DNA from 2 places in the Pseudoalteromonas sp. L21 genome. Region 2 is predicted to be linked to the other one. Evidence: predicted binding sites of a transcription regulator. Region 2 holds the regulator's gene; the other holds the start of a gene.
The links. The regulator ArgR, encoded in region 2, controls arginine synthesis, uptake and breakdown. The targets are predictions, from matches to a motif close to ANTGAATANNTATTCANT.
Positions count from the first base shown of each region.

Region 1: the regulator ArgR is predicted to act here: its motif matches at 1,982-1,999, upstream of gltB (glutamate synthase large subunit).

Region 1 is NZ_JAKKCV010000003.1:48,263-52,968, forward strand. Features, by position in the region: gene gltB (glutamate synthase large subunit) at 1-1,881, opposite strand, end outside; gene L3V41_RS09030 (HlyD family efflux transporter periplasmic adaptor subunit) at 2,562-3,815, shown strand; gene L3V41_RS09035 (ABC transporter ATP-binding protein) at 3,834-4,541, shown strand; gene L3V41_RS09040 (ABC transporter permease) at 4,544-4,706, shown strand, end outside.
Region 2 is NZ_JAKKCV010000006.1:187,862-192,567, reverse strand. Features, by position in the region: gene L3V41_RS17280 (ABC transporter ATP-binding protein) at 1-864, shown strand, start outside; gene L3V41_RS17275 (Dyp-type peroxidase) at 927-1,826, shown strand; gene argR (transcriptional regulator ArgR) at 1,823-2,290, opposite strand; gene mdh (malate dehydrogenase) at 2,516-3,451, shown strand; gene ispB (octaprenyl diphosphate synthase) at 3,547-4,518, opposite strand.

The sequences.
Region 1 (4,706 bases), on a different contig from region 2:
CGCAGCAGGAATAGGCAACTGTGTTTCGCTGAAGTTACGGTCGCTTAACACTAACATCACACAACCAGCAGCCGCTTTCTCTTGCGCTTCGTCACAAATACGTGTGATAGCGCTTTCAAGCCCCTCTTCTACTGTGTAAGTGATATCAATTTTGCAGTAGCTGTAATATTTATCATCAGCATTAAGTAACTGCTGCATATCTGCATACATCAAGATTGGTGTATCAAACTGCAAACGCTTAGCGTGACCAGTGGTTTCGTTAAATACGTTTTGCTCACTACCAATACAGGTTGCCAGTGACATAACGTGATTTTCACGAAGCGGGTCAATCGGTGGATTCGTTACTTGCGCAAACTTCTGTCTAAAGTAATCAAATAACGAGCGGTGACCTTCTGACAGTACGGCAAATGGAGTGTCATCACCCATTGAACCTGTCGCTTCTTGACCGTTTTCACCCATCACACGAATAACACTATCAAGCTCTTCGTTAGTGAAACCAAACATCTTTTGATATTTAAGCAATGTTTCGTCATCAAATGAACGATTACCCGCATCTTTTTCAGAGAGCTGCTCGAACGGTATTAAACGCTTAACATTTGCTTCGAGCCATGCTTTGTATGGATGACGTGACTTAAGATCTTGGTCAATTTCATCTGAATGCCAAATTTTACCTTGATGAGTATCAATAACTAACAGCTCGCCAGGGCCAACACGGCCTTTTTCAACCACTTCGTCTGGTGCATAGTCCCAAATACCCACTTCTGAGGCGAGTGTTATAAAACCATCTTGGGTGATCACATAACGCGCTGGACGTAAACCGTTGCGATCAAGGTTACAGGCTGCAAAACGACCGTCAGACATGACAATACCAGCAGGGCCATCCCATGGTTCCATATGCATTGAGTTAAAGTCGTAGAATGCACGTAGGTCTTCATCCATAGCACGGTTTTTTTGCCATGCAGGCGGTACAAGCATACGCATTGCACGGAATAAATCCATGCCACCCGCTAAGAACAACTCAAGCATATTGTCTAAGCTTGAAGAGTCAGAACCGCTTTCATTTACGAACGGTGCAGCTGATTGCAAATCAGGGATAAGTGGTGAGGCAAACTTATACGCACGGGCACGGGCCCACTGGCGGTTACCTTGAATGGTATTAATTTCACCATTGTGTGCTAAATAACGGAATGGCTGCGCTAATGGCCAACGAGGTTGTGTATTGGTAGAAAAACGTTGATGAAATACACAAATCGCACTGGTCATGCGAATGTCAGCTAAATCTAAATAAAAGTTAGGTAAGTCAACTGGCATCATTAAGCCTTTATAGACAGTGACCAAACCAGATAAGCTGGCAATATAAAAATGTTCATCGTTTTCAAGGCGCTTTTCTGCACGACGACGCGCAACATATAAACGGCGCTCTAAATCTTTCGGACGCCAGCCTTCTGGGGCGCTAACAAAAATTTGTTCAAAGCCTGGTAGTTGTTTTTTTGCAATTGGCCCTAAACATGACGCATCAGTCGGTACAACGCGCCAGCCTTGAATGCTCAAGGTTTCTTTTTCGAGTTCTTCACTCAACACATCTTTAGCTGTTTGCGCAAGTACAGGATCGGCATTCAAAAATACCATGCCTACGGCGTAGTTCTTTCCTAGGTGCCAGTCATGTTCGCTAGCAATAGCACGAAAGAAACTATCGGGTTTTTGCATTAATAAACCACAACCATCACCGGTTTTACCATCGGCAGAAATACCGCCACGGTGCTCCATACGATCAAGCCCTGTGATTGCTGTTCGGATCAAGCGGTGACTCGCTTGTCCATTGACTTGGGCTATCAAGCCAAAGCCACAATTATCTTTTTCTAATTTTGAGTCGTATAACATAGACCCCTCCCCTTGCTACAACGACCAGCCCTTTAGTCTCTTGTGACAGGGCTAGCAGACGAACAAAACTATCGCCAAATAATCTCTGAGTCAATAGAGTTTTGAATACATATTCATATTCATGAATATTTCTCATTTAAATGCACTTAGTAAATTCTATGCTAATTTTTTACATTTAGGCGTATTTTCACCGTTATTTTTTTATGACACTGGTGTCATATTTAACAACTTGTAAAAGAAAAATTTCAAAAACCACTCTTTACGTTAACGTAAACTGACAACTAAAATGAATAAATATTCACTTTTTGAATGATAATGCAGAATTTAGATATCACCTACTCACATAAACCAGACTCGCTAGGCACTTACTGTAACTCTTTAGATAACTATTTACGCTTACACTCCTAAAAGCTTGCTCTTTACGCGCACGTAAACCCACTTATTAAAAAGTGTCCGCTGCGGACACTTTTTCTGTCCGCGGACATTGAAACAACATCAATAGAATCAATAAACCTTTATAAATCAATATAATAAAAGTTGGCATATTGTTGGTATATAAAATTACATCAGCAGATTTAAGGACAGGACATGTTCACTTTTAGTTTATTTATTGCATCGCCACTCACCATGCTAGTAGTGGGTTTCATGATTATGTTAGTTGAGAACATTAAGGAACTATGATGATAAAAGATACCAGTGCTCAGGATATCTCGGTGACGAAGAAGAATAACTTTGCAAAACCAGTTGCACTAATTATCGGTGTATTATTAATTGGCTCGGTTGCTATAGGCAGTATTTTTGCGGACACCGAAGGCAGTATTTCCGTTGAGAAGGCAAGCCTACAAATCAGCAAAGTAACTCAGCAACCTCTCATTAGAGATGTCGCCGCCAGTGGCAAAATCGTTGCTGCAAATGCGCCCAAAGTATACAGCCCTGAACGCGGCTTTGTGGATTTGAAAGTAAAAGCAGGTGACAGCGTAAAAAAAGATGACGTCATCGCAATTGTAAAAAGCCCTGAGCTAACAAATGAGCTAAAACAGCAACAATCTGTACTTGCAAGGCTTGATGGTGAGCTTCAACGCAAGCAACTCGAAGCACGTAGACAAAAATTAAGCTTAACGAAAGCGCTCGACCTTGCTCAGGTTGAACTTAATGCTGCGGACCGTGAAAACCGTCGTGCCCAATTATCTATAAAGAAAAACTTAATAAGCCAAATTGATTTAGAAAAAGCAGTCGATGATTTAGCAAGAGCAAAACTTTCTTATAAACATGCTGAGCAAGAGGTTGCGCTTGCAAAAGATACCCTTGCCTTTGAGTTAAAAGCCGCAGAGCGAGATCTAGCAAGACAGCAGCTTATCGTTGATGATTTATTTCGCCAAGTAAATGACCTAACTATCATAGCCACTGTGAGCGGCATCGTGGGGAATTTACTTGTGCAACAAAAAGAGGCCGTAACTCAAAGTCAGCCATTAATGACTTTGGTGGACTTAAGTAACTTTGAAGCCGAACTTCAAGTGCCAGAAAGCTATGCCAATGAATTAGGTTTAGGGATGCAAGTCGAACTAACGCTCGGTGCTCGTCATGTGACGGGAACACTGTCAGCTATATCTCCGGAAGTAAACAACCGCGAAGTGACAACACGAGTACGATTTGATGATGAACTGGTTGGAATTCGCCAAAATCAACGTCTCACAGCCCGCATTCTCTTAGAAAATCGCGACAATGTTTTACAAGTAAAGCGCGGCGCCTTTTTACAACAAGGTGGGACGCGTGCTTATCGAATCGATGGTGATATGGCTTACTTAATCGATATAAAAACAGGCGCTAGCAGTATTAACGCTGTGGAGCTCTTAGAAGGCGTTCAAGTTGGCGATCAATTAATCATCTCTAACTACGACCGTTATAAACAAGCACCGGTACTCGTTTTACGTTAACAACAAGGAATTATAATTATGCTTAAAATGAATAACATCAATAAAGTGTATCAAACTGAAATGGTACAAACTCATGCACTTCGTGATTTTAACCTACAAGTAGATGAGGGTGAATTTATTGCAGTGACAGGCCCAAGCGGCTCAGGTAAAACCACGTTTTTAAACATTGCAGGAATGCTAGAGCCATTTAATGAGGGCCAATATCTATTAGACGGAATTGATGTCGGTAAACTCAATGACAATCAACGTGCCGACCTTCGTAATCAAAAAATCGGTTTTATTTTCCAAGGTTTCAACCTCATCCCTGACTTGAACCTATACGAAAATATCGAAGTACCCCTTCGTTACCGTGGGATTAAAGCAGCCGAGCGTAAACGTCGAATTGAGCAATGTTTAGAGCAAGTTGGTCTAGCGTCACGTGCAAAACACCTTCCTCAACAGCTCTCTGGCGGACAACAGCAACGTGTAGCTATTGCTAGAGCCCTTGCTGGTGAACCTCGTTTTTTACTTGCCGATGAGCCAACGGGTAACCTTGATAGCTTAATGGCTCGCCAAGTAATGGAACTACTTGAACAAATAAATCGTGATGGTGCAACTATTGTGATGGTTACTCACGATCCTGAACTTGCTCGCAGAGCACCTCGAAACATTCAGGTCGTTGATGGTCAACTCGCAGATCTAACCTTATATCAAGGCACTCAAAACTTAAAAGCGGCAGGGGTATAGTCATGTTCCTTCATTATTTAGATTTAAGCTGGCGTAGCTTTAAGCGCACGCCATTAGTGAGCTTTTTAATGGTGCTAGCCATTGCTATTGGTATTGGTGTCACGATGACAAGCCTCTCTGTTTATCACATGATGTCGGCGGATCCGATCCCTGAAAAAAGCAGCC
Region 2 (4,706 bases):
AGTATCGATTCTAATATTGTGAACGATAATGGGGTTTTTGTTGCACCCCAAAAGCGCAATATCGGCATGATGTTTCAAGATTATGCGTTATTTCCTCATCTTACAGTGAGTGACAATATTGCGTTTGGTCTCAACACGATGAGTAAAGAGCAAAAACGTGAGCGAGTGAACGAGATGCTCACTTTAGTTAAGCTTGATGGTTGTGCCAAGCGATATCCTCACCAGCTCTCAGGTGGCCAACAGCAACGAGTCGCGATTGCCCGTGCACTTGCTTATAAACCAAGTTTGTTACTTCTTGATGAGCCATTTTCAAATATTGATACCCAAGTAAGGTTTGAGCTAATTGCCGATATTCGTCGGATTATCAAAGCGCAAAAAGTTTCTGCGGTATTTGTTACCCATTCAAAAGAAGAGGCGTTTGCCTTTGCTGATACACTTGCTGTTATGCATGGTGGAAAAATAGCCCAACAAGGCTCTGCTGAGCAGTTATTTAGCCAACCTAACTCAAAGGTGGTTGCAGAGTTTCTTGGTACGGGCATATACTTAACGGCAAAAGCATTAACCGCAACTGAATATGAGACGGTGTTCGGGGTTGTATCGTCAACCAATGCAGGTAACCATGATTGCGTACAAGGTCAAATTTATGTGCGCCCTCATCATATCCAGTTGTGTAAAGCAGAAAATGGCGATGCTCAAGGCTTAACTATTTTGCAAAGACGTTTTATCGGCACGCGTTATGTGTACCGTATTAATATTGCAGGGCAGGAGCTCGAAGTGGCCGCAGAGCAAGACCACGTTTTCTCGGTCGAACAGCCAGTAAAAATAAAAATAATGCCGCACACGGTCAATTTTTTTCGAGATTAAACATGATGTGAAATCCTAAATTGTTGATTGTGTGCCTGATAATGAATAGCTAAGGATTCACTATGGCGCAAGCGCAATCTGGGATTTGTGCTGAAGCAAACTTACATGGTTTGCACCTGTTTTTTAACGTCTATGATGGCCACGATGAGTCATTACGAAAAAAGCTAAAGCGTGTAAATGTAATACAAGACGAATTTTCTGATCAGTTCTCTGAGGCTATGCTGTCTTGTGTTGTTGCTGTTGGGGCGCAATATTGGCCGCATATATTGCCTGAGTTTATTCCAAGTCAATTACAAAGCTTTCCAAATGTCACACACAGTGAACATGTTGTAAGCGCACAACCGTTCGATTTATTTGTGCAAATTCGCTCTGACCGTGAAGACGTCAATCATTTATTTGCCCTGCAAATTTTAAAATTGTTTACACCGGATGTTGAGCTAGTGGAGCAAGTTCGTAACTTTCGCTTTTTAGATGGGCGAGATTTTAATGGTTTTATCTACGCCGGCGACACACCTCACGGTAGACAAAAACGCAGTACGGCACTAGTCAATAAACCAGGGCATTTTGAAGATCAAGGTAGTTATATTCATGTGCAGCGGTTTGTCCACGATCTAACGGTGTGGCAGTACTTGTCTTTATCAGAGCAAGAGCAAATAATGGGGCGTACTCGCCTTGATAATACCTTAGTTGTGCCGGCAATTGAAACGAGCCATGCAGTGAGATCAGAGCTCAAAGATGAGCATGGTCTGCCGCTATTACTCAATCAGAGTATGCCATTTGGCGACGTTCACAAACAGGGCATACTCATGGTGTCGTGTGCCGCACAAGGTGACTCATTTGAACACGTACTGAAAAGTCGTTTAGGGCAGGGCGAGCATTATGATCATTGGCTTGATTTTACACAAGCTGATATGGGTTCGGCATTTTTCGCCCCGTCAGTGAATTTTCTAAAGCAACTTTAAACAGTATCGAATAAGGTGCGAACACGCTCAAGCGTAACATCAATTTCAGACACTTTTGCAGGGGCGATAAAAATAGTATCGTCACCTGCAATGGTTCCTAGCACACCGTCTGCTTTACCTAATGAATCAAGTAAACGTGCAATAAGCTGCGCAGCCCCTGGACTGGTGCGAATAATGATCATCATTTCGTTATGCATAATGTCGATAACAAGCTGACGCAACGGGCTTTTCGCCGTTGGTACGCCCATTTCGGCCGGTAAGCAATACACCATTTCTTGTTTCGCGTTACGAGTACGTACCGCACCAAATTTACTCAACATGCGCGAGACTTTACTCTGGCTGATGTTATCAAAGCCTTGCTCTTTTAATGCATCTACAATTTCACCTTGTGAGCCGAAGTTTTCTTCTTTTAATAACGATTTAAACGCTTTGATTAGTGCTTCTTGTTTATCTTGAGGTTGCATGCTGTCGTATCTTTATTCATAAAATGTGAAGTAATTCTACACAATTATGCATACTTATGCAGTATTTGTTTGAATTTGTCGGCTAAATGAAGGCACTTTACAACATAGTTTACAACTATGGTCGAAATTATATGCGAAATAAGCAGGATAAATTTGTTTTTAGTCGCTAATTTCATTATCTTTAGGGCCACAAGTATTTCCTACCTCAAATTACGGAGAATTCCAATGAAAGTTGCTGTTTTAGGCGCAGCTGGCGGTATCGGCCAAGCATTGTCTTTATTATTAAAAACAAGTTTACCTGCAGGTTCTGAATTATCGTTATACGATGTTGCCCCTGTTGTTCCTGGTGTAGCGGTTGATCTTTCTCACATCCCAACAGACGTTAAAGTTGAAGGCTTTGGTGCTGACGACCTAGATGCAGCATTAGCTGGTTGTGATATCGTTCTTATCCCAGCGGGTATGCCACGTAAGCCGGGTATGGACCGTGCGGACCTTTTCAACGTAAACGCAGGTATCATCAAAACATTAGCTGAAGGCATCGTAAGAAACTGCCCTAAAGCGTTAGTAGGTATCATCACTAACCCAGTTAACGGCACTGTGCCAATCGTTGCTGAAGTATTCAAAAAAGCGGGCACTTACGATGCGAATCGTGTATTCGGTATCACAACACTTGACGTGATCCGTTCAGAAGCATTTGTTGCTGAACTTAAAGGTTTAAGCGCTACAGACGTTAAAGTTCCAGTGATCGGTGGTCACTCAGGTACGACTATTCTTCCTCTTCTTTCTCAAGTTGAAGGTGTTACTTTCACTGACGAAGAAGTTGCAGCATTAACACCACGTATCCAAAATGCAGGTACTGAAGTTGTTAACGCTAAAGCGGGTGGCGGTTCAGCGACGCTTTCAATGGGTGCAGCCGCAGCGCGTTTTTGTATGTCTTTAGTTAAAGGCTTACAAGGTGAAGACGTTGTTGATTACGCATACGTTGCAGTTGAGAACGGTGACGCAGCCTACTTCGCACACCCAGTACGTTTAGGTAAAAACGGTGTTGAAGAAATCCTTTCTTACGGTGAATTAAGTGCTTTTGAAGAGCAAGCTAAGAACGATATGTTAGCGACACTTAACAAAGACATCCAAGAAGGTGTTGATTTCATCAACGGCTAATACCCAGATGAAAATGGGGGTATTCTCTAGAGGATGACCCTAATAATAAAAAAGCCTGCAATTGCAGGCTTTTTTGTGGCTCGAATAAATTGGGTTTAATGATCCCGCGCAACGGCGATGCGGGCTAAACTCTCAAGTGCTTGCTTGTACGGTGTATCTGGTAAAAAAGCAATACAAGCAATCGCTTTGTCGGCTTCTTGTTCTGCTTTTTGCATCGCAAACTCAAGAGCTTTAGTATCAGCTAATGCCGTTAGAATGCTCTCTAAGTGATCCATACCATTACCCAGCTCAATGGCTTCGCGTACTAGCTTAACTTGCTCTGGTGTGCCTTTTTGCATTGCGTAGATTAGCGGTAGGGTAGGTTTACCTTCAGCTAAATCATCACCAATATTCTTACCAAGTTGCGTGGCATCAGCATTGTAATCAAGCACATCATCAACAAGCTGGAAGGCGGTGCCTAAATGCATGCCGTATAAGTTTAAGGCATCAAGGGTTTGTTGATCTTGCTCAGTGATAATGGCTGCTAAACCGGTCGCTGCCTCAAATAATTTGGCAGTTTTACTATAAATAACCTGCATATAGCTTTGTTCTGTGGTGTCAGGGTCATTACAGTTCATTAATTGTAGTACTTCGCCTTCTGCGATGACATTCGTTGCATCTGCAAGTGTTTGCATAATAGGCATTTTACCTAGCCCAACCATTAACTGGAATGAACGAGTATAGATAAAGTCGCCTACTAATACGCTCGCTGCATTACCAAACTCGGCATTAGCCGTGGGTGTTCCTCGGCGTAGGTTAGACTCATCTACTACATCATCATGTAGTAAGGTTGCGGTATGAATAAACTCTATGATGGTGGCAAGCGTAATGTGATCTTTACCTTCATAGCCTAATGCTTTTGCCGCTAAAATAGCTAACATAGGGCGTACACGTTTGCCGCCGCTGTTTACTATATATAAGCCAAGTTGGTTTACCAATGCGACATCTGAGCGCATTTGGGCGTGTATAAGTTGATTGACGTCATTCATTTCACTTTCGATTAACGTCTGGATAGCTTTTATATCCATTGATCTCCGAGCCGATTTTTATGGGTATACGGGGCTGATTGTACATCAAAAATCGCACTTGCTCGATATTTTGTGACGATTCACCAAAAAAACACCTTAAAGTTTTTTATTTAGAGCTAAATTTGTCGAGTTAAGTTTATCACCTTGTTTAATAAGTAATCGGTATTACTACCTCGGTGACTCGGTTT